DNA from 3 places in the Streptomyces sp. NPDC042638 genome. Region 1 is predicted to be linked to each of the others. Evidence: predicted binding sites of a transcription regulator. Region 1 holds the regulator's gene; each other region holds the start of a gene.
The links. Region 1 encodes HrcA, which represses chaperone genes, less so after heat shock. Its sites were predicted from a motif close to TTNGCACTCNGNNNNNCNGAGTGCNAA; they were not measured.
Positions count from the first base shown of each region.

Region 1 (5,658 bases):
TCCACGGCCAGTTCGCCGCGGTCGCCCTTGGGGAGGGCCTGGACGACGGTGATCCGGGGGCTTGGCTCGGGCTCCACCGGGAACTCGAACGGCTCGACGACCATGTGGTCCTTGCCCGACACGCTGACGACGACCCCGGCGGCCCCCCGCCCCATGCCGTCGGTGAGCACCACGTCCTCCCCGGGCTGCAACCGCCGCACGGAGACCGCGTGCCGGCCCTCGGGGCCCTCGACGTCGACGACCGAGCCGGGGCCCACGCCCTCCAGCGAGTCGACGACGAACACCGGCGCGGTCATCGCCCGTCACCCCCGGCCGACAACGCTGTCCTGGCGGCGTCGAGTTCCTCGGCCAGCACCTCCACCAGCCGCCCGGCCGGCAGCTCCCGGGCCATCCGGTGACCCTGCCCCGCCCACAGGGACATGCCCTGCGCGTCCCCGGCCTTGGCGGCGGCCTTGCGCAGCGGCGCGGTGAGGTGGTTGACCTCCGGGTAGGCGGCGGGGGCGTACGGGCCGTGCTCGCGCATGAAGCGGTTGACCAGGCCGCGGGCCGGGCGGCCGGAGAAGGCGCGGGTCAGCTCGGTGCGCGGGAAGAGGGGGTCGGTCAGCGCCCGCTTGTGCTGGACGTCCGCACCGGACTCGTGGGTGGCGAGGAAGGCGGTGCCCAGCTGGGCCGCGCTCGCGCCCGCCGCGAGGACGGCGGCGATCTGGCTGCCGCGCATGATGCCGCCGGCGGCGACGACCGGAATGCCCACGGCCTCCCGGATCTGCGTGACCAGCGACAGCAGCCCGATGCCGGAACCGTCGTTCTCCGGGAGGTCCCGGTGGGTGCCCTGGTGCCCGCCGGCCTCCACGCCCTGCGCGATGACCGCGTCCGCCCCGGCCCGCTCGACCGCGCGGGCCTCCTCCACGGTGGTGGCGGTGGCCAGGGTGAACGTCCCGGCCCGGCGCAGTCTGTCCAGCACCTCCCGGCTCGGAGCGCCGAAGTGGAAGGAGACCACCGGGACCGGGTTGTCGAGCAGGACGGCGAGCTTGGCGTCGTAGCCGTCGTCCCGGCCGCTGTCCGGGTCGCCCAGTTCGGTCTCGTACCAGGCGGCCTCGCCGGCCAGCTGGTGCGCGTACACCTCGACGGCACCGGCGTCCGGGGGCGCGGCGGCGGCCGCTGCGGTGGAGCCGGGGCCCGCACCGGGGTGCGGGGGCTGCGGCATGAAGACGTTCACGCCGAACGGACGGCTCGTGAGGGCCCTCAGCTGCTTGATCTCCTGGTACATCCCGTCGGCGGTCTTGAGTCCGGCGGCGAGGAACCCGAGGCCACCGGCCTCGGAGACGGCGGCGGCGAGCTGCGGGACGGAGACACCGCCCGCCATGGGGGCCTGCACGATCGGATGGTGAAAGAGACCGGTCAGCGCGGAGGACATGACGGCATGTTGTCACGTCCTCCGAACAAGTCCGAATCCGGCCGCCCCCCGGCATAGGACAGCGGCATACGGGGTGCCGAGGCACCCCGACCCGTCCGCGTCAGCGCCCGTTGAACGCGTCCTTCAGCCGCGAGAACAGCCCCTGCTGCCCCGGCTGGAACTGGCCCTGGGGCCGTTCCTCGCCGCGCAGCTTGGACAGCTCGCGCAGCAGACGCTCCTGCTCGGGGTCCAGCTTCGTCGGGGTGGTGACCTCGACGTGCACGATCAGGTCGCCCCGGCCGCCGCCGCGCAGGTGCGTGACACCCCGGCCGTGCAGCGGGATCGACTGGCCGGACTGGGTGCCGGGCCGGATGTCGACCTCCTCCATGCCGTCCAGGGTCTCCAGCGGCACCTTGGTGCCGAGGGCCGCCGCGGTCATCGGGATGGTGACCGTGCAGTGCAGGTCGTCGCCGCGCCGCTGGAAGGTGGAGTGGGGCAGCTCGTGGATCTCGACGTACAGGTCACCGGCCGGACCGCCGCCCGGGCCGACCTCGCCCTCACCGGCGAGCTGGATCCGCGTGCCGTTGTCGACACCGGCCGGGATCTTCACGGTGAGCGTGCGCCGCGAGCGGACGCGGCCGTCGCCGGCGCACTCCGGGCAGGGGGTCGGCACGACCGTGCCGAAGCCCTGGCACTGGGGGCAGGGCCGGGAGGTCATGACCTGGCCCAGGAAGGACCGGGTGACCTGCGAGACCTCGCCCCGGCCGCGGCACATGTCACACGTCTGGGCCGACGTGCCCGGCGCCGCGCCCTCGCCGTTGCAGGTGTTGCAGACGACGGCGGTGTCGACCTGGATGTCCTTGGTCGTGCCGAAGGCCGCCTCGTCCAGCTCGACCTCGATCCGGATCATCGCGTCCTGGCCGCGGCGGGTGCGCGAGCGCGGCCCGCGCTGCGACGCCGTGCCGAAGAACGCGTCCATGATGTCCGAGAAGTTGCCGAAGCCACCGGCGCCGAAGCCGCCCGCGCCCGCGCCGCCCGACTGGGAGAGCGGGTCGCCGCCGAGGTCGTAGACCTGCTTCTTCTGCGGGTCCGACAGCACCTCGTAAGCGGCGTTGATCTCCTTGAACCGCTCCTGGGTCTTCGGATCGGGGTTGACGTCCGGGTGCAGCTCGCGCGCGAGCCGACGGAACGCCTTCTTGATCTCATCCTGCGACGCGTCGCGGCGCACGCCGAGAACGGCGTAGTAGTCCGTGGCCACTTACGACTCCGCCAGGATCTGTCCGACGTACCGTGCCACTGCGCGTACCGCTCCCATCGTTCCCGGGTAGTCCATGCGGGTCGGTCCGACCACGCCGAGCTTGGCAACCGCCTCGCCGCCCGAACCGTAGCCGACCGACACGACGGACGTGGAGTTGAGTCCTTCATGGGCGTTCTCGTGGCCGATGCGCACGGTCACGCCCGGGTCCTTCGCCTCGCCGAGGAGCTTGAGGAGCACCACGTGCTCCTCGAGGGCCTCCAGGACGGGCCGGATCGTGAAGGGGAAATCGTGTCCGAAGCGGGTGAGATTGGCGGTGCCGCCGATCATCAGCCGCTCCTCGTTCTCCTCCACCAGTGTCTCCAGGAGGGTGGAGAGCACCGTGGAGACCGTACCGCGGTCCTCCGGCTCGAAGGCGTCCGGCAGGTCCTCGACCAGCTTCGGCACATCCGCGAACCGGCGGCCGGCGACCCGGCTGTTCAGCCGCGCCCGCAGATCCGCCAGCGCGCTCTCGCCGAACGGCGCCGGGCAGTCGACCATCCGCTGCTCGACCCGGCCGGTGTCCGTGATCAGCACGAGCATCACGCGCGCCGGAGCGAGCGAGAGCAGCTCCACGTGCCGGACGGTGGACCGGGTCAGCGACGGGTACTGCACGACGGCGACCTGCCGGGTCAGCTGCGCGAGCAGCCGCACCGTGCGGGCCACGACGTCGTCGAGGTCGACGGAGCCCTCCAGGAAGTTCTGGATCGCCCGCCGCTCGGGCGCGGTCATCGGCTTGACGCCCGCGAGCTTGTCCACGAACAGGCGGTAGCCCTTGTCGGTGGGGATGCGCCCCGCACTGGTGTGCGGCTGGGCGATGAACCCCTCGTCTTCCAGGGCCGCCATGTCGTTGCGGACGGTCGCCGGGGAGACGCCGAGGTTGTGCCGCTCGGTGAGCGCCTTGGAACCGACCGGCTCCTCGGTGCCCACGTAGTCCTGGACGATGGCGCGCAGAACCTGAAGCCTGCGTTCACTCAGCATCCGCGCACCTCCAGCACGTCGTCCCCTCGTCCCTGCGGGTCGTCCGCCTGGCACTCTTCCCACGTGAGTGCCAGCATTCCCCGGCCCAGTGTACGGCTGTCGGGTACACACTGGGCAAGGTCGGGGCCTCCGTACCGGGTCGTACCGCTAGCGTCGCCGGTATGACCGTGACTTGGGAAGAGCTGGGGTGGGAACGGCTGGCCGCCGGGGTGGGGCGGTGCCGGCTGCCGGGCTGGGACTGCACCGCCGGCCTGGTGGTGGGCGCGGGGACGGCCCTCATGGTGGACGCCGGGTCGAGCCTCGCCGAGGGGGCGCGGCTGCGGGCGCGGGCGCAGGAACTGGCCGGCGGCCGTGTGACCCATCTCGCTCTGACCCACCCCCACTTCGACCACGTCTTCGGGGCGTCCGCGTTCGCCGGCGCGGAGGTGTACGCGGGCGTGGGCGCCGACACCGTGTTCGCCCACGACCGCGAGGAGCTGCGCGGGGACGCGGTCCGCAACGGGCTCCCCGCGGCGGACGCGGACGAGGCGGTGGACGCGCTGGTCACACCCCGGCACCTGGTCTCCGGCGAGTGGACCCTCGACCTCGGCGACGGCCGGCAGGCGCTGCTGGCCAACGTGGGGCCCGGCCACACCGCGTACGATCTCGTGGTCCTCGTCCCCGGCTCACCCGAGGTCGTCTTCTGCGGTGACCTGGTGGAGGAGTCGGGCGAGCCCCAGGCAGGCCCGGACGCGGTCCCGTCCCGCTGGCCGGACGCGCTCGACCGGCTGCTGGCGCTCGGCGGCGAGGACGCGCTGTACGTGCCCGGTCACGGAGCGGTGGTCGACGCGGGCTTCGTACGGCGTCAACGCGACGCCCTGGCAACGCGTTTCGGCGTGATCTGAGCGGCTCCCGCCGGCCGTTCCCGGCGTGTCGTGCGCGCCGCCGTTCGGCTTTGCCTATCGTCATCCGAATGCGCCAGTACTCCGCCGACCTCACCCCGCCGTGGAAGAAGCCGAAGGCCGTGCCGGAGGTGGCGGCCGAGCCGGGCCTGGTGGTGGAGGAGCCCGGCACCGGGTTCTGCGGGGCGGTGATCCGCTGCGAGGCCGGCACGGTGACCCTGGAGGACCGCTTCGGCAAGCACCGCGTGTTCCCGCTGGAGCCGCGCGGGTTCCTGCTGGAGGGCAGGCCGGTGACGCTCGTACGGCCGTCGACGGGCCCCGTCCGCCCCACCCGTACGGCATCCGGTTCGGTCGCCGTCCCGGGCGCCCGCGCGCGCGTGGCCCGGGCCGGCCGCATCTACGTGGAGGGCCGGCACGACGCCGAGCTGGTCGAGAAGGTGTGGGGCGACGACCTGCGCGTCGAGGGCGTGGTCGTGGAGTACCTGGGGGGCGTGGACGACCTGCCGGCGATCGTCGGCGAGTTCGCCCCGGGCCCGGACGCCCGCCTGGGCGTCCTCGTGGACCACCTGGTCCCGGGCACGAAGGAATGGCGGATCGCGGAGTCGGTGACCAGCGACCACGCCCTGGTCGTCGGCCACCCGTACATCGACATCTGGGAGGCGGTGAAGCCGTCGGCCCTGGGCATCCGGGCCTGGCCGAAGGTCCCGCGGGGCCAGGACTGGAAGACGGGCGTGTGCCGGGCCCTGGGCTGGCCGGAGAACACGGGCGCCGTGTGGCAGGCGATCCTGGGCCGGGTGGGGTCGTACAAGGATCTCGAGCCGGAGCTGCTGGGACGGGTGGAGGAACTGATCGACTTCGTCACGGCACCGGCGTAGGCGTCGGTCCGCCCGGCGTTCACCGTGGGCAGGCGTCGGTCCGGCAAACGTTCACCGTGGGCAGGCGTCGGTCCGCCCGCGTGGGGGTCAGTCCACCAGGTCCCGCACCACCGCGTCCGCCAGCAGCCGTCCCCGCAGGGTCAGTACGGCCCGCCCCTCGTCGTACGGGCCGCCGTCCAGCAGCCCGTCCGCCAGCGCCCGGCGGGAGGCCGCGAGCCCCTCCTCCTTCAGGAG
Region 1 is NZ_JBEZBT010000003.1:298,158-303,815, reverse strand. It holds gene AB0B40_RS04425 (16S rRNA (uracil(1498)-N(3))-methyltransferase) at 1-296, opposite strand, end outside; gene AB0B40_RS04420 (nitronate monooxygenase) at 293-1,414, opposite strand; gene dnaJ (molecular chaperone DnaJ) at 1,515-2,651, opposite strand; gene hrcA (heat-inducible transcriptional repressor HrcA) at 2,652-3,668, opposite strand; gene AB0B40_RS04405 (MBL fold metallo-hydrolase) at 3,830-4,552, shown strand; gene AB0B40_RS04400 (DUF3097 domain-containing protein) at 4,621-5,424, shown strand; gene hemW (radical SAM family heme chaperone HemW) at 5,512-5,658, opposite strand, start outside.

Region 2 (5,658 bases), on a different contig from region 1:
GCGAGCAGTAGTACAAAATGACAAATATCGGGCGCGGGTCGCGAGGGCGGCCACGTGCTCCACGGCCCTCGCGCTGGCTGCCGCCGCCCTGCTGTCCGGCTGCGCCGGCGACCCCGCACCGGCCACCGGTCACGGCGGCCCCGCCGCCGCCCCGGACCCGCGGGCCCGGCAGGCGGCCGAGCACGCCCGCCTGGTCGCCGCGGCCCGGCGCTGGGGCCTGGACCACGTCCCGCTCACGCCCCCGGCCCCGCCGGCGAGGAAGCCCACCATCACCCCCCGGGACGGTTTCGAGGTGGACGGCCAGGAGGAGGAAGACCTCCCGCCCGTCTTCACCACCGTCCCCACCCGGCAGAAGGTCGTCTTCCTCACCATCGACGACGGCGCCGACAAGGACCCGGCGTTCCTGCGGATGATGAGCGAGCTGAAGGTGCCGTACAGCGCCTTCCTCAGCAACTACCTCGTCAAGGACGACTACGGCTACTTCCGCAGGATGCAGGCCCAGGGCGTGACCCTGAACAACCACACCCTCACCCACCCCTACCTGCCCGGCCTGTCCTACGAGGAGCAGCGGGACGAGATCTGCGGCATGCAGACCGTCATGAAGAAGCAGTTCGGCAGGGCGCCCACCGTGTTCCGGCCGCCGTACGGCAACTACAACGGCGACACCCTGCGCGCCGCCAAGGAGTGCGGGATCAAGTACGCGCCGATCTGGGACGAGGAGGTCTTCGTCGACCACTGGGAGTACCGCGACTGGGACCGCAGCCTGCACCCCGGCGACATCGTCCTCACCCACTTCCGCGGCCGGGACGAATGGAACGGCACGATGGTGGACGACATGCGCCGTTTCCTGAACAAGGTCACGCGCGAGGGCTACGCCGTGGCCCGCCTGGAGGACTACCTGTGAGGCGCCTGCGGGGCCCGGTGGCGGTCCTCGCCTCGGCCCTGCTCCTCACGGGCTGCGCCCAGTCCGTCGACCCCATCGAACGCCTCGGCAAGAAGGCCGCCGAAGGGGTACACCCGCACCACCACCCCGCCGCCGGCCGCGCCTACCGGCACTGGGGCCTGGCCCGGCCGCTGGCCCGCTCCCCGGTGCACGCGGTCCGGCCGCTCGCCGCGCACCGGGGGCCGCACGCCCTGCCCCCGGTGGCCGACCACGTCCCCACCCGCGACCCGGTCGTCTTCCTCACGTACGACGACGGCGCCGAGCGTGACCCCCGCTTCGTCGAGATGGTCCGCGAACTGCGGCTGCCGGTCACCCTGTTCCTCACCGACAGCGTCGCCGCCCCCGGTTACGGCCACTTCGCCCGCCTGCGCGCGCTCGGCGCCGGCATCCAGAACCACACCGTCGACCACCGGGCCCCGGCCGGACTGCCGTACGCCGAGCAGCGCGCCGAGATCTGCGGTCAGCAGGACCGCCTGCGCGCCCGCCTCGGCGTCCGCCCCCGCCTCTTCCGCCCGCCCTACGGCTCCTACGACCCCACCACCCTGCGCGCCGCCGCCGACTGCGGCATCTCCGCGCTCGTCCTGTGGCGCGCCGCCCTCACCCCGGCCGGCCTCGCCTGCACGCACGGCCCCTGCCACCTCCGCCCCGGTGACATCGTCCTGGTGGGCCCCGACGAGTCGGGGGAGCTCTCCCTGCGGGAGCGCACCGTGCGGGTGCTGAGGCAGGCGCAGGAGCGGGGGCTGACGGTGGGACGGCTCGAGGACTACCTGAGCTGACCGGCGTGGCCGTTCGGGAACCGGCCCGTCCGGACGCCCGCCTGCCGGGCTCCCGGCCGACGCGCCGCGCGCAATTGGCACTCCGCTTGACCGAGTGCTAATCACGGTCATAGTCTCGGCTCTGGCACTCAGCAGGTGAGAGTGCCAACAAAAGCGACGGGCAGGTCCGGCACCCGCGACGACGGATCGACCTGGTCGCCACCTCAGACAGTTAACCCCGAGATCTCCGAAGGGGGAGGTCGGATCGTGACGACCGCCAGCTCCAAGGTTGCCATCAAGCCGCTCGAGGACCGCATCGTGGTCCAGCCGCTGGACGCCGAGCAGACCACGGCCTCTGGCCTGGTCATCCCGGACACCGCGAAGGAGAAGCCCCAGGAGGGCGCCGTCCTCGCCGTGGGCCCGGGCCGGTTCGAGAACGGCGAGCGTCTGCCGCTCGACGTCAAGGTCGGCGACGTCGTCCTGTACAGCAAGTACGGCGGCACCGAGGTGAAGTACAACGGCGACGAGTACCTCGTCCTCTCGGCTCGCGACGTGCTCGCGATCATCGAGAAGTAATCACCTCAAGCAACTCTCTGCATTGAGCTGCGCCCCGGGCCCCCGCATCAGATAAGAAGCCGGGCGCCCGGGGCGCTGCGCTTTTCACCCACAGATTTCCGAGAGGGCTCCCGCTGCCATGGCGAAGATCCTGAAGTTCGACGAGGACGCCCGTCGCGCCCTTGAGCGCGGCGTCAACAAGCTTGCCGACACCGTCAAGGTGACGATCGGCCCCAGGGGTCGCAACGTCGTCATCGACAAGAAGTTCGGTGCCCCCACCATCACCAACGACGGTGTCACGATCGCCCGCGAGGTCGAGATCGAGGACCCGTACGAGAACCTCGGCGCGCAGCTGGTCAAGGAGGTGGCGACCAAGACCAACGACATCGCGGGTGACGGCACCACCACCGCCACGGTCCTCGCCCAGGCGCTCGTCCGCGAGGGCCTGAAGAACGTCGCCGCCGGCGCCTCCCCGGCCGCCCTGAAGAAGGGCATCGACGCCGCCGTCAAGGCCGTCTCCGAGGAGCTGCTCGCCACGGCCCGTCCGATCGACGAGAAGTCCGACATCGCCGCCGTCGCCGCGCTGTCCGCCCAGGACCAGCAGGTCGGCGAGCTGATCGCCGAGGCCATGGACAAGGTCGGCAAGGACGGTGTCATCACCGTCGAGGAGTCCAACACCTTCGGTCTGGAGCTGGACTTCACCGAGGGCATGGCCTTCGACAAGGGCTACCTGTCGCCGTACTTCGTGACGGACCAGGAGCGCATGGAGGCCGTCCTGGAGGACCCGTACATCCTCATCAACCAGGGCAAGATCTCCTCCATCGCCGAGCTGCTGCCGCTGCTGGAGAAGGTCATCCAGTCCGGCTCCTCCAAGCCGCTGCTGATCATCGCCGAGGACCTCGAGGGCGAGGCCCTGTCGACCCTGGTCGTCAACAAGATCCGCGGCACCTTCAACGCCGTCGCGGTGAAGGCCCCGGGCTTCGGTGACCGCCGCAAGGCGATGCTGCAGGACATGGCCGTCCTCACCGGCGCCACCGTCATCTCCGAGGAGGTCGGCCTCAAGCTCGACCAGGTCGGTCTCGACGTGCTCGGCTCCGCCCGCCGTGTCACCGTCACCAAGGACGACACCACGATCGTCGACGGCGGCGGCAAGTCCGAGGACGTGCAGGGCCGCATCGCCCAGATCAAGGCCGAGATCGAGAACACCGACTCCGACTGGGACCGCGAGAAGCTCCAGGAGCGCCTCGCGAAGCTGGCCGGCGGCGTGTGCGTGATCAAGGTCGGCGCCGCCACCGAGGTGGAGCTGAAGGAGAAGAAGCACCGTCTGGAGGACGCCATCTCCGCGACCCGCGCCGCGGTCGAGGAGGGCATCGTCTCCGGTGGTGGCTCCGCCCTGGTCCACGCCTCCAAGGTCCTCGAGGGCAACCTCGGCAAGACCGGCGACGAGGCCACCGGTGTCGCCGTGGTCCGCAACGCCGTGGTCGAGCCGCTGCGCTGGATCGGCGAGAACGCCGGCCAGGAGGGCTACGTCATCGTGTCCAAGGTCAAGGACCTGGACAAGGGGCAGGGCTACAACGCCGCCACCGGCGAGTACGGCGACCTGGTGAAGGCCGGCGTCATCGACCCGGTCAAGGTCACCCGCTCCGCCCTGGAGAACGCCGCCTCCATCGCCGCCCTGCTGCTCACGACCGAGACCCTGGTCGTCGAGAAGAAGGAAGAGGAGCCGGAGGCCGCCGGCCACGGTCACAGCCACGGCCACGCCCACTGAGGCGACCGCCCGCGAGTGAAGGCCCGGCACCCCGTCGAGGGGGGCCGGGCCTTCGCCCTGTCCGCCCGCCCGGCCTACCGCTCCAACTCGTCCAGCGCGCCGAGCTGCTGCATCAGCCCCAGCTGGTCGTGCTGCCACCACAGCTCGGCGATCTTGCCGTCGGCGCCGAACCGGAACATCGTCATCCCGGTCATGGTGACCCGCCTGCCCGTGGGCGGGATCCCCAGGAAGTCATCCTTGTGCGCGGCTTTCCAGGACCAGCGCGCGCAGGCCCGGTCGCCCTGGGCGAACACGTCCTCGACCGTGAACGCGAAGTCGAAGGCGGCGCGCCACATCCGGAACTCGGCGCGGACGTGGTCCAGCCCGATGGTGTCCTGCGGGGTCATCGGGTCATGGCTGTGGATGTCCTCGTCGAGCAGATCGTTCAGCGGAGGCAACTCGCCCGCGGTGCCGAGCGCCTCGAAGAACCCGCGCACGACATGCTCGGACAGGCGCTCGTCGCGCACGACGTCCAGGTCGGTGAACGTCGGCATCCCGTCGCACAGCGCGAGCAGCCCCCGGAAGATCCGGTCCGTCTCCGGGAGGTTCGAGTTCCGCATCGCCTCCTCGTACGAGGGGAACTCCACCACTTCCACGACGTGCGACGCGTCCGAGCGGTCCGTGCCGACCACCGCGTGCGTCGCCGTGCGCGTCCCCTTGGTCTGCTGGACCCAGTCGTCCATGAGCCGGTTCATCTCGTCCAGCCGGCTCGTCCTGCAGTCGATGAGCTGTACGAAGGTCATGGCGCCGCCTTCCGGCCCCCTGGTTCCGGTAACCGTCCCGCCCATTTTCCCACCGGGACGGCGGCGTCACCCCTCAGCTAGCGCGGCCCGTACTTGCGCCCCGTGCGGGAGCTGATCCCGCCCAGCAGCCCGCGCGGCGTCACCTTGGCCAGCCCCGTCAGCACCTTGTACCGCGGATCCGGGACGGACAGCGACTTGCCGCGCGCGAGGTCGGCCAGGGCCGCCGCGACCAGCTTGTCCGCGTCCAGCCACATCCAGCCGGGGATGTTGTCCGTGCCCATGCCGGCCCGCTCGTGGAACTCGGTGCGCACGAACCCCGGGCACAGCGCCATCAGCCGGACCCCGCTGCCGGCCAGGTCCCGGGCCGCACCCTGGGTGAACTGCACGACCCACGCCTTGGACGCGCCGTACGTGCCCCGGGGGACGAAGGCCGCCACCGAGGCGACGTTCACCACCCCGCCCCGGCCGCGCTCGCGCATCGCCCCGGCCGCCGCCGACGTCAGCCGGAGCACCGCCTCGCAGTGCACCTTGAGCATCCGCAGCTCGTCCGCCATCGGCACCTCCAGATAGCGGCCCTTGTTGCCGAAGCCGGCGTTGTTGACCAGCAGGTCGACCGGGTTCTTCCGGTCGCCGAGCCGGGCGGCCACCGTCTCGATGCCCTCGTCCTGCGCCAGGTCGGCGGTCAGCACCTCCACCTCGATGCCGTGCCGGTCGTGCAGTTCCGTCGCCTGTTCCCGCAGCCGCCTGGTGTCCCGCGCCACCAGGACGAGGTCATGCCCGTCCGCGGCCAGCCGCCGCGCGAACGCGGCACCGATGCCCGCGGTCGATCCCGTAATCAGAGCCGTTGTCATGGCC
Region 2 is NZ_JBEZBT010000004.1:7,496-13,153, reverse strand. It holds gene AB0B40_RS04555 (polysaccharide deacetylase family protein) at 1-904, shown strand, start outside; gene AB0B40_RS04550 (polysaccharide deacetylase family protein) at 901-1,719, shown strand; gene groES (co-chaperone GroES) at 1,966-2,274, shown strand; gene groL (chaperonin GroEL) at 2,393-4,021, shown strand; gene AB0B40_RS04535 (ester cyclase) at 4,096-4,803, opposite strand; gene AB0B40_RS04530 (SDR family oxidoreductase) at 4,881-5,654, opposite strand.
Region 2: the regulator HrcA is predicted to act here: its motif matches at 1,794-1,820, upstream of groES (co-chaperone GroES).

Region 3 (5,658 bases), on a different contig from region 1:
CCGATGACCATCGCATGTCGTGGGTCGCGCGCGTCCACAACCGAATACCGCTCATCCAGAGGGGCAGAGGGACACGGCCCGATGAAGCCCCGGCAACCCTCCAGCCGGTCTCGTAGATCAGCCCGATCGGGCTCGATCGTCTCCGCGAGGCTCCCGGCTAGGGAAGGTGCCAAATCCGTCTCACGGCGAGATGCGTCGTGAGGAAGATGAGGAGAAAGGGCCTCGCCTCCATGGCTGTGCAGACAGTTGCCACCACCAGCGACTCCACCACCGTAGACCTCGGTCCCGCCGCCGCCCTGAGCTGCCGCGAGTGCGGTCACCGGGTGCCGCTCGGGCCGGTCTTCGCCTGCGAGGAGTGTTTCGGCCCGCTGGAGATCGCCTACGACTTCTCCGCCTACGACACCGAGCAGCTGCGCCGCCGTATCGAGGCGGGCCCCGCGAACATCTGGCGGTACGCGCCCCTGCTGCCGGTCCCGGCGGACGTCGCGGAGAAGCCCAACATCAACCCGGGCTGGACCAAGCTCGTCAAGGCCGACAACCTCGCCCGCGAGCTGGGCGTGACCGGCGGCCTGTACGTGAAGGACGACTCCGGCAACCCCACGCACTCCTTCAAGGACCGCGTGGTCGCCCAGGCCCTGGAGGCCGCCCGCGCCTTCGGCTTCACCACGCTCTCCTGCTCCTCCACCGGCAACCTGGCCGGTGCCGTCGGCGCCGCCGCCGCCCGCGCCGGTTTCCGCTCCTGCGTGTTCATCCCGCACGACCTGGAGCAGGGCAAGGTCGTCATGGCCGCCGTCTACGGCGGTGAGCTGGTCGGCATCGAGGGCAACTACGACGACGTCAACCGCTTCTGCTCCGAACTCATCGGCGACCCGGCCGGTGAGGGCTGGGGCTTCGTCAACGTCAACCTGCGCCCGTACTACGCGGAGGGCTCCAAGACCCTCGCGTACGAGATCTGCGAGCAGCTCGGCTGGCGGCTGCCCGACCAGATCGTGATCCCGATCGCCTCCGGCTCCCAGCTCACCAAGATCGACAAGGGCCTGCAGGAGCTGATCAAGCTGGGTCTGGTCGAGGACAGGCCGTACCGGATCTTCGGCGCCCAGGCCGAGGGCTGCTCCCCGGTGTCGACCGCCTTCAAGGCCGGGCACGACGTGGTCCGCCCGCAGAAGCCGAACACCATCGCCAAGTCCCTGGCCATCGGCAACCCGGCCGACGGGCCCTACGTCCTGGACATCGCGCGCCGCACCGGCGGTGCCGTGGAGGACGTCACGGACGCGGAGGTCGTGGACGCCATCAAGCTGCTGGCCCGCACGGAGGGCATCTTCGCCGAGACGGCGGGCGGGGTGACCGTCGGCGTCACCCGCAAGCTGATCGAGGACGGGGTGCTGGACCCGGCGAAGACCACGGTCGTCCTGAACACCGGCGACGGCCTGAAGACCCTGGACGCGGTGGCCGGGACCGGCCTCACCGCCACCATCCGCCCGACCCTGGACTCCTTCCGAGAGGCTGGCCTCGCATGAGCGTGACCGTTCGCATCCCCACCATCCTGCGCACCTACACCGGCGGCCGGGCCGAGGTCGCCGCCGAGGGAACGACCCTCGCCCAGGTCATCGAGGACCTGGAGAAGAACCACACCGGGATCGCCGCCCGCGTCCTGGACGACCAGGGCAGGCTGCGCCGGTTCGTGAACGTGTACGTCAACGACGACGACGTCCGCTTCGAGCAGGGCCTTGAGACGGCGACGCCCGACGGCGCCGGTGTGTCGATCATCCCGGCGGTCGCCGGCGGCTGATTATTACCTTCGGTAACCCCGGTTACCGGCTGTACATCGAATTGCCCCCTCGGTGAGAGAAGCGGAGGGGGCAATTCTGCGTGATTGAGCGCGGTAGAGTTGGGGAACACGGTCGCGGCCTTCGGGTCGCGGGCTCTTGATTCATGCCGCGTGCCCGACAAGAAGTAGCCAAAGTGTGCGGGTCTTCTGCGGCTTTTGCGCCCTTTATGACACCCGACTTGCCCTGAATTCGGGTGAATCCTCCCCACATTCCGGACCGCTCGCGTCCAGAATTCTCGTCCGATTGACCTGTTGCAGACGGCAGTTGGGCAGATACATTCAGCCGCGGTCGACGCGTTCCGGCGCACGCCCCCGTCCAATGGGGGGCGAGGTCTGACCCGGATCCGCGAAGTGTGGATCTGTGCAAGGGCCAGTAATAGGGGAGTTAGGCATGGCTCAGGGCACCGTCAAGTGGTTCAACGCGGAGAAGGGGTACGGCTTCATCGCGGTCGACGGTGGTGCGGACGTCTTCGTCCATTACAGCGCCATTCAGATGGACGGCTACCGCACCCTGGAGGAGGGCCAGCGGGTGGAGTTCGAGATCTCGCAGGGCCAGAAGGGCCCGCAGGCCGACATGGTTCGCCTCAGCGCCTGAACGTTTCTTGTCCGAAGGGCCCGCACCTCGCAGAGGGTGCGGGCCCTTCGCCGTACCCGGGTCCGGTGTCGACGGGCGGGCGAGGGGCGGCCCCGCCCGCCCGCGCCCTCCCGTCACCCGACCGCCACCCGACCGTCACCCTTCGACGGGCCCGCTCAGCGAGCGCACCTTGCACTCGGGCATGCCGAGTGCTAATCATTGCGTTAGCACTCTGAAGGTGAGAGTGACAACGAAGGACCGGGTCGGTGAGGCCCGCAGGCCAGGTGGGGCAAGGAACCACGCGGCCGGCGAGCCGTCCGTCGCGGGCGCGGGCGCGGTCCGAAGGAATCACCCCCAGTCCTGGAGGGACCACTTCACATGGCCAAGATCATCGCGTTCGACGAGGAGGCGCGGCGCGGCCTCGAGCGCGGCATGAACCAGCTCGCGGACGCCGTGAAGGTGACGCTCGGCCCCAAGGGCCGCAACGTCGTCCTCGAGAAGAAGTGGGGCGCCCCCACGATCACCAACGATGGTGTCTCCATCGCCAAGGAGATCGAGCTCGAGGACCCGTACGAGAAGATCGGCGCCGAGCTGGTCAAGGAAGTCGCCAAGAAGACGGACGACGTCGCCGGCGACGGTACGACCACCGCGACCGTGCTCGCCCAGGCCCTGGTCAAGGAGGGCCTGCGCAACGTCGCCGCCGGTGCCAACCCCATGGCTCTGAAGCGCGGTATCGAGAAGGCCGTCGAGGCCGTCTCCGCCGCCCTGCTGGAGCAGGCGAAGGACGTCGAGACCAAGGAGCAGATCGCCTCCACCGCGTCCATCTCCGCCGCCGACACCCAGATCGGCGAGCTGATCGCCGAGGCCATGGACAAGGTCGGCAAGGAAGGCGTCATCACCGTCGAGGAGAGCAACACCTTCGGTCTCGAGCTGGAGCTCACCGAGGGCATGCGCTTCGACAAGGGCTACATCTCCGCCTACTTCGCGACCGACATGGAGCGCATGGAGGCGTCGCTCGAGGACCCCTACATCCTCATCGCGAACTCCAAGATCAGCTCCGTCAAGGATCTGCTCCCGCTGCTGGAGAAGGTCATGCAGTCGGGCAAGCCGCTGCTGATCATCGCCGAGGACGTCGAGGGCGAGGCCCTGTCGACCCTGGTCGTCAACAAGATCCGCGGCACCTTCAAGTCCGTCGCCGTCAAGGCCCCGGGCTTCGGCGACCGCCGCAAGGCCATGCTCGGCGACATCGCCATCCTCACGGGCGGCGAGGTCATCTCCGAGGAGGTCGGCCTCAAGCTGGAGAACGCGACCCTGGACCTCCTGGGCCGCGCCCGCAAGGTCGTCGTCACCAAGGACGAGACCACCATCGTGGACGGTGCCGGCTCCTCGGAGCAGGTGCAGGGCCGCGTGAACCAGATCCGCGCCGAGATCGAGAACAGCGACTCGGACTACGACCGCGAGAAGCTGCAGGAGCGCCTGGCGAAGCTCGCCGGCGGTGTCGCGGTCATCAAGGCCGGTGCCGCCACCGAGGTGGAGCTCAAGGAGCGCAAGCACCGCATCGAGGACGCCGTCCGCAACGCCAAGGCGGCCGTCGAGGAGGGCATCGTCGCCGGTGGTGGCGTGGCCCTGCTCCAGGCCTCCCAGGTCTTCGAGAAGCTGGAGCTCGAGGGTGACGAGGCGACCGGCGCCAACGCCGTGCGCATCGCGCTCGAGGCCCCGCTGAAGCAGATCGCCGTCAACGCCGGCCTCGAGGGCGGTGTCGTGGTGGAGAAGGTGCGCAACCTGACCCCGGGCCACGGCCTGAACGCCGCGACCGGCGAGTACGTCGACCTGGTCGCCGAGGGCATCATCGACCCGGCGAAGGTGACCCGCTCTGCCCTGCAGAACGCCGCCTCCATCGCCGCGCTGTTCCTCACCACCGAGGCCGTCATCGCCGACAAGCCGGAGAAGGCCGCCGCGCCGGCCGGCGGCGGCATGCCGGGCGGTGACATGGACTTCTGATCGACCTGACGGTTGATCGCCTGTCCTTCGGACCGAGGGCGGTGCTTCCAGCTTCTGGCTGGGGGTGCCGCCCTCGGGCGTTTCGTGGGCCTCAGCCGGCGTAGTCCTTGAGCTTCTCGGTGCCGAGGGTGATGCCCACCGGAGGCGGCAGCTCGACGATCGCCCCCCAGGGGTGGGTGGAGGCGCAGGTGTTGCTAGCACCTGGCGGGGGTTGTTCGTTATGCGGGCACGCTGGAGCCTGGTGACTGGGCGTGGCAAATCGCATGCGTGGAGTCAACTCGCTGGGTGGGAGGGTCGGTTGAGGCCCTCCACCCATTCCGTGCAAAGAGGGCTCGGAGCTCAAAGCTTGAGGTTCGTGACGAACGCCGACCAGGCCTCCGCCCGGAACACGAGCTTCGGGCCGAAAGGGTTCTTCGAGTCTCGGACGGGGACGAGGGCTGGGATGTCGTGGGTGACTTCGAGGCAGTCACTACCGCCTTGGCTATAGCTCGCCTTGTGCCAGGTGGCTGTGCTCAGGTCAGGGATGGTCCGCATGGATGTAATCCTGCGCCACCGCCTCGATCAGGGCCAGGGACCTCTCCCGTGAGAGTGCGGAGGCCACAAGGAGGTCAAACGTAAACCTCAGCTGGGCGACGGTGGCCGGGTCGTCCTCCAAGCGCCCGTTGCGCACTCCCTCGAAGAAGACCACCGGAGGGGCGTCCTCGAACTCCATCAGCTTCAAGGCGCCCTGCATCGCCGTGTGCGCTCCCGTGCTGAACGACAGCACCTGCACGATGACCCGGTTTCGGCGGGCCAGGCCTGCGATGTGGTGCAGGGCCTCCGCCATCACGGTTCGGCCGCCGGTCTCCCGGTGCAACGCCGCCTCGTCAAGCACCGTCCACAACAAAGGCTTTGTTGGGTGGTCGAGCAGGCGGGTTCGCGCCATCCGGCCTTCCGTCCACTCCTCGATGGTCTCCTCAGGTGTCGTCGGGTCGTACGCGCGGTTCACGGCCTGCGCGTAGGCGTGGGTCTGCAGCAGTCCGGGGATCAGGAGCGGCGCGTACTGCCTGATCGCCCTGGCTTGCGCCTCGGCCTCTGCCGCTTCAGTGAAGTGCTCCTCATACTTCGACTTGGCCGCCGCACCGCAGTTCCGCGCGAAAAAGCCGTCAGTCCCCAGCACCTCGTCCAGCATCCGCGCGAACTCGGGCTGCATGCGCCGTGTCCCCGCCTCCAGCTGCCCGACGAACGATCCGCTCACGAACAGCCGTTGGCCCAG
Region 3 is NZ_JBEZBT010000008.1:119,575-125,232, forward strand. It holds SAM riboswitch class I at 49-213, shown strand; gene thrC (threonine synthase) at 231-1,517, shown strand; gene AB0B40_RS09905 (MoaD/ThiS family protein) at 1,514-1,789, shown strand; gene AB0B40_RS09910 (cold-shock protein) at 2,220-2,423, shown strand; gene groL (chaperonin GroEL) at 2,781-4,403, shown strand; gene AB0B40_RS09920 (DUF397 domain-containing protein) at 4,743-4,937, opposite strand; gene AB0B40_RS09925 (helix-turn-helix transcriptional regulator) at 4,921-5,658, opposite strand, start outside.
Region 3: the regulator HrcA is predicted to act here: its motif matches at 2,592-2,618, upstream of groL (chaperonin GroEL).